DNA from 3 places in the Blautia sp. BCRC 81119 genome. Region 1 is predicted to be linked to each of the others. Evidence: predicted binding sites of a transcription regulator. Region 1 holds the regulator's gene; each other region holds the start of a gene.
The links. The regulator HrcA, encoded in region 1, represses chaperone genes, less so after heat shock. The targets are predictions, from matches to a motif close to TGTTAGCACTCNNNNNNNNNGAGTGCTAACA.
Positions count from the first base shown of each region.

Region 2: groES (co-chaperone GroES) is a predicted target of HrcA. The motif match lies at 1,080-1,110, and genes of this name have one in related genera.
Region 3: DMI82_RS05055 (Hsp20/alpha crystallin family protein) is a predicted target of HrcA. The motif match lies at 999-1,029, and genes of this name have one in related genera.

Region 1 covers NZ_QJHD01000004.1:65,500-67,772, forward strand. Annotated here, with positions in the region: gene grpE (nucleotide exchange factor GrpE) at 28-663, opposite strand; gene hrcA (heat-inducible transcriptional repressor HrcA) at 682-1,725, opposite strand; gene DMI82_RS03510 (ABC transporter substrate-binding protein) at 1,902-2,273, opposite strand, start outside.
Region 2 covers NZ_QJHD01000002.1:163,827-166,099, reverse strand. Annotated here, with positions in the region: gene DMI82_RS20515 (hypothetical protein) at 12-245, opposite strand; gene DMI82_RS01815 (MATE family efflux transporter) at 275-769, opposite strand; gene groES (co-chaperone GroES) at 769-1,056, opposite strand; gene rlmH (23S rRNA (pseudouridine(1915)-N(3))-methyltransferase RlmH) at 1,172-1,651, opposite strand; gene DMI82_RS01800 (FtsK/SpoIIIE family DNA translocase) at 1,648-2,273, opposite strand, start outside.
Region 3 covers NZ_QJHD01000006.1:40,643-42,915, reverse strand. Annotated here, with positions in the region: gene DMI82_RS05060 (glycoside hydrolase family 36 protein) at 1-690, opposite strand, end outside; gene DMI82_RS05055 (Hsp20/alpha crystallin family protein) at 1,207-1,659, shown strand; gene DMI82_RS05050 (hypothetical protein) at 2,028-2,273, shown strand, end outside.

The DNA of each region.
Region 1 (2,273 bases):
ATCTGTTAAAATAAAGTTTGTTGTCAGTTAGTTCGCAACCTTCACCATACTGTGGCGTACTACGAAATCCTTGTAGGTGTAACCCTTCTGGAATTCTTCCACCACGATGTTCTCTCCAACCTCTTCATCCTCCACATGCATCACTGCATTATGGAAATCCGGGTTGAATTCCTTTCCCACTGCTTCGATCGGCTTCACACCAAGCTCATCCAGTGTTGTGGTAAGCTGCTTGTAGATCATTTTCATTCCATCTGCAAAAGCATCGCCTTCCTGTGCCTGTGCAAGACCTCTTTCGAAGTTATCCACAACCGGCAGGATCTTTTCAACGATTTCTTTTGCTCCGATGATGTACATGCTGGATTTTTCTTTTTCCGTTCTTTTACGGAAATTATCAAATTCAGCCATGGTACGCTTCAGGCGATCGGTAAGTTCCTCCACCTTCTGCTCAGATTTATCTTTTTTCTTCTTTCCGAAGAAGGAAGTTTTTGATTTTTCTTCTTTTTTATCCTCTGAGGCAGCTTCTTCGCCTGGAGTATTATTTTCTTCCTCCGGCAGATCTTCTCCCTCCGGTGTCAGGTTTTCTTCTTCCTGATCTCCGTCAGTTACGGGGATTTCCTTCTCCGCTTCCTGCTCTTCGGATGTTTTCTTTGTTTCCTCCGACACTTTTTTTCTACCGCCTTTCTAAGTTTTCTTCTTTTTCAAAACGTCATCCAGATGATTCTTCAGTTCCTTCAGACTGTCCACTACATTCTCATAATCCATTCGTTTGGGACCGATGATCCCGATGGTTCCGTACATTCCGTCTCCCAGTTCATATCTGGCAGTTACAATGCTGCAGTCCTTCATGGTCTGGATTGGCATCTCATCACCGATGTAAACCTGAATTCCTGTATTCTCTCCATCTGACATCTGTTCTTTTACAAGATCGGCAAGTTCATGCTTCTCCTCAAATGCGGAGATCAGCTCCGTTGCCTTCTCTTTATCGGCAAGCTCCGGATACTTGAAAATGTTAGTTGCACCTGAAGTATAGATCTCCATATCTTCCTCTTCCACATGAATGGTGGCTGCCACTGCATCCAGAACCGTTGCCACCACACCGCTGTGGCTGCCTGCCTGTTCCTTCAGTCTGGCGATCATCCCAAGGTTGATATCCTGGATTGGAATCCCATTGAGATTGGTGTTAAGAAGAAGATTCAGTTTCAGGATCGTCTGGTCGTCCATTTCCTCATCCAGATTGATGATCTGGTTCCGGACTGTGTTGTTGTCACTGACAACCACTGCCACAAGCTGAAGCTCGCTCATCCTCGACAGCTGGATGAACTTGACCTTGTTGCCGCTGTACTGCGGAACGGAAACCATGGTAGCATAGTTGGTATTGGAAGCAAGAACCTTCGCAACCTTCTTAAGCACCTTATCCATCTTATCTGTCTTCTCAATGATCAGATCTCGCAGCTCTGCGACCTCCGCTTCCTTCTCCTTCATCAACTCATTGACGTAAAGTCTGTAGCCCTTATCTGAAGGAATCCTTCCTGCTGAGGTATGAGGCTGGACGATATAGCCCATATCTGTCAGGTCTGACATTTCATTTCGGATCGTTGCGGAACTGACATTGAGATCCGCATACTTGGAAATGGTCCTGGAACCAACCGGTTCTCCGGTTTCCATATAGGTCTTGATGATTGCTTTTAAGATTTTTTGCTTGCGCTCATTCAACACCTCTTCCATGAATCCATCTCCTTTCCTTTTTATTCTTTCCTGACGGATGTTGATTCTTTTTTTACATCTGTTAGCACTCATTTTAGTGGAGTGCTAACATCTACAGTCTTTAAGATATCACCATGTAAAATATTTGTCAATATGTTTTGAAAAAAAGTTCTTATTTTTTCAAAACAAAAAAAGCATCAGTACGATGCTTTTTTGTAATACTGGTCTATGCAGTTCTGTGCCCCGGCAAAAAATTCCGCTTCTGTTTTCTGTCCCAGCATATATTTCTGAAATTCCGTTCCCATGGACGAAACGGCTTCTATGGAATCGGCACACAGTGGTCTTGCTTTCAGCTTATAATCTTTCAGATATTGCCGGATCATTTCAATGCCATCCAGATCAAAATTCTTATCCTCGATCACATCCAGTCTTGCCGGACACATTTTTATCAGCTGTCCGTAATTTTTACTGGCCTCATATCCGGACACATACTGAAGGAACTTCAGAGCTGCTTCTTTATGATCAGAATTTTTATTCAGTACATACTGCCAGGTTGCGATATTGGTCAC
Region 2 (2,273 bases), on a different contig from region 1:
TATATATTTCCTTAATTCGTCATATTTTTGATCCAGTGTCCGTAATTGCACTTCAAAAATGCAGGCACGCATTTAAAGATCTGATCTGCATTCAGGCAGCATACCACCACTGCCGGAGATGCCTTAACCACAAATGCCATAAACATGGACAGAAGGATCACGATCCCCCAGGTACTGATCAGGTCCACCTTCATGGAATAAGCGATGCTTCCGCTTCCCCGGATGATACCACCGTTTGTCGGCATCTGATAGGACATTCCTACCATTACTACACTTAAGTCATTACCGAAAGCCCGAAGGCAACCCCTGCAATTTCCACACAGCGCAGTGTAGCAAGCAGGATCTGCGTCACTGCAAAGAAAAAGTAAGTAAACCGGATGATCGCCAGATAGGAAAGACCGGCTTCAATAATCGCCTGGTCTGTTGTAAAAAGCCCCAGCAGCTGTGTTGGAAAAAGACTGGCCAGGATAAACAGCACAAGGGCAATAAAAAAGCCTGTGCGCATGGCCCAGGCACCGATCTTCCTTACCGGCTCTGTCTCTTTCTTTCCCCAGTACTGACTTCCGAATATGACAAGTCCGTCTCCCAGAGCCATAAGCAGCTGCTGAAAGACGAACTGTACCTGGTTTACGGTAGTCACACCGGATAATGCAGTTTCGCTGAAGGCTCCAAGCATAATGTTGTCAGCAAGATTGACACTTAAGGTCACTACATTCTGCAACACCAGCATGGAGCATAATTTCAGAAAATTACGATAAAAATTCTTCATCAGTCTTTTACGATAGCAATGATATCATCTGCGTTGATCACCAGATATTTCTCACCCTCATATTTGATCTCGGTTCCTGTGTATTTTCCGTAGATCACACGGTCGCCCGGCTTTACCTGTACCGGTACTTCTTTACCGTCTACGACCTTACCGCCACCTACTGCGATAACCTCTGCCTGCTGGGTTTTCTCCTTGGAGCTGTCCGGAAGTACGATGCCGGATGCGGTTTTGTCTTCTGTCTCAAAATATTTTACGATAACTCTGTCTGCAACTGGTTTTAATGCCATATTCATTTCCTTCTTTCTGTGATTATTAGCACTCTTGAGCTTTGAGTGCTACTCTTTTTTTATCATACTACATATCCGAAAATTGTCAAGATATTTGCAGATATGTAGTATGATATTATTTATGATAGGGCTCTCCGCTGATGATACGATAACTGCGGTAGATCTGTTCCAGAAGGATCACACGCATCAGCTGATGAGGAAATGTCATCTTCGAAAAGCTTAAAGCATAGTCTGATCTCTTCAGTACTTCTTTTCCAAGACCGATAGAGCCGCCGATCACAAACTGGATATGGCTGGTCCCACGTATTCCCAGCTCGTTGATCTTCCGTGCGAAGTTCTCAGAGGTCAGCTGTTCGCCTCCGATCTCCAGAGTGATCACAAACGCATCATCCCGGATATATTTAAGAAGACGCTCCCCTTCCTTGTTCCGAATGGCATCTTCTACTGTTTCGCTGGCATTATCCGGTGTTTTTTCGTCGGACACTTCTATGATCTCCAGCTTGCAGTAACGCCCGAGGCGCTTGGAATACTCCGCAATGGCATCCCGCAGATATTTTTCCTTGATCTTCCCTACTGTCAGGATACTTATTTTCATCCGCCGTTCTCCTCCAGATAATTCTCAAATTCTTCTGCTGACATCAAAACCTTCCTTGGCTTGGTTCCTTCCTCCGGACCTACCACTCCTGCGTCACAAAGCTGATCCATGATCCTTGCCGCACGGTTAAATCCGATCTTGAACATACGCTGGAGCATACCGATGGAGGCCTTTTCCTTCTCAATGATAAATTTACCGGCTTCTGTAAAATAGACATCTCTGTCACCGCCGCCGGCTCCTCCCGGGACACCGGCTGTATTGACCTGCTTCTCGATGGAGGTATCATAAACAGCACCCTGATTTTTGTCAGAAACATATTCTACGACTGCACTGACCTCCTCATCGGAAACAAAAGCGCCCTGCAGTCTGGCCGGCTTCTGATATCCCTGAGGATAAAACAGCATATCGCCCTTGCCAAGAAGCTTCTCGGCACCGTTCATATCCAGGATCGTCCTGGAATCCACACCGGAGGATACGGAAAATGCGATCCTGGACGGCATATTGGCCTTGATCAGACCTGTGATGACATTGACCGATGGCCTCTGAGTAGCAATGATCAGATGGATACCTGCTGCACGTGCCAGCTGGGCCAGACGGCAGATCGCATCCTCAACTTCCCCCG
Region 3 (2,273 bases), on a different contig from region 1:
GACCATGAACGGAGGATTTTTTACACCTTCGGTCAGTTTCAGGATATAATCGGTATCACTTAAGATCTCCTCTTCGGAGCTGTCACCGTAAGCATAGTACCAGTTATTGCTTCCATATACCGGAAACTCTGGGAAGATCGGATCTGCACACATTTTTTCACAGAATTTCTGTGCAGTTTCAAAAGTATCTGCTCCTTCTGCTTCCATGCAGACGATCTGTGCGGCACACAGCTTTCTTCCTTTCAGCTGTACTCCTGTATTTCCGCAGCGAACATCCAGAAACAAAGTAATTCCTTTGGTATCCACCTGCCAACAGCACATAGCAGAAGGACGGACCTTTACGCCAAAGCAGAGAACCTTCTCAGAAAGCTTCGCCAGAAAATACCATGGCAGATAACGGTTTCCGCTCATTCCATGCCATTCCGCATCACCATAGGTACGTTCCCAGGCATCTCCCAGAAATCTGGCTGATTTCGGGATCTTATAGTTCCATCTCAGCTTCACACATCTCACTGCATCCTCGGATGTGACAAATATATCCTCATGTTCACCTGCGTCCTGAAATTCCACAGTAGTTGCACCGGCAGCTACTGTCGTCTGCCCTCCCTGGCACACAAGTCTCTCCGCTTCTGTTTCCACTGTTACATAATCCGGTACCCCAAGCTTAAAATCTGCATATTTTTTCTGCATTATTCTCTCCTCCTGTACTTTTTCATTTACATTTTGCTTTACCTGCATACTCATGAATACTGTCTTTCTATCGTCTGTTCAACTCAGAAGAATGTACGAAAAATTTTTTTAATACATTTTGTCTATATGCCTTATTATATTGATTTTTTTGGTTTTTTCTATGCTTTAAAGTTATTATAACATTGCAGAATGTTCAATCTGCATAAGATTTTCAGTCCTTGTCCGATTCGCTTTTTAATATGAGAGCATAAAGGGCTAAAGGTGGAAATTAGTTTTTTCATTTTACGGAACACAAATTCTTCACAATTTTTTAGCACTCACCTATTGACTTTGCTAACAACATGTGTTATATTACATATAGAACAAAGGAGAAGATAAAAAAGAACTTCCAGATGTTCAGAATAAAACCAAACGATCACCACTGCGGAATAACCCGAAGTGGTAACTATATACCGGCAACAGTTGGATTTCTTGATCCACCGGAACGGCTTTTCAATTTGAAAGGAGAAATGACTTATGATGTTCCCGAGTGTATTTGGAGAAAACTTATTTGATGAGTGGATGGATGATTTTGGATTCAGAGATAATTTCTTTAGCGGAAAGAACCCTCTTTATGGCAAACATGCAAAAAATATCATGAAAACTGATGTACGTGAAACAGATAAAGGCTATGAGCTGGATGTAGATCTTCCAGGATTTAAGAAAGATGAAGTACAGGTACAGCTGAAGGATGGTTATCTTACCATCTCCGCTGCCAAGGGTCTTGACAAAGACGAGGAAGACAAGAAAGGCAATTATATCCGCCGTGAACGTTATGCCGGCAGCACAAGCAGAAGCTTCTATGTTGGTAATGGTGTAAAAAACGAAGATGTCCATGCAAAATTTGAGAACGGTGTTCTGAGACTTTCTATTCCGAAAAAAGCAGCTGAAGAGATTGAAGCTGATAAATATGTATCTATTGAAGGCTGATATTGACTCACTCTCACAGGGGGAGGATCCTTAGGGATTCTCCTCCTCTTTTTTATACGCAATAATACATATGACACTCTCTTTCCAATTTACTACGTACTCACAAGTACTTTCACTCTATAGTAATGATCCTATTGTCAAAGTTTTCATGATATTGGATATTTTTTAACAAATACGCTTGATTTTTTGAATATTTTTTATATATTTTGCATTATATTATTTCATTTTTTTGAAATTAATGGTATAATATGCACAGCTAATCGGATATTTGCAATCCGCATTCGGTTAAATAAATCTGTTTCGTAATCCTTCAGGATAATTCTCCTGAACAACCACGTAAAACACGATCACGACAGGAGGTTTTTATTATGGATCAGGACAACATCATAAAAATTTATGCACGCACTGACAACCGCATACAGCTTAAAATGATTCCGGGACACTTCGTAACATCCCAGTCCCATATCACACACTACCTGGATCTCACTACTATGAAATCCAGATGCGCTGAAGCACAGCGTATTGCATCCGCTCTCGCAGCAAATTACGAAGCATCCATTCCGGTAGACACCATCGTCTGCATGGACGGACTTGAAGTGATCGGTGCTTATCTC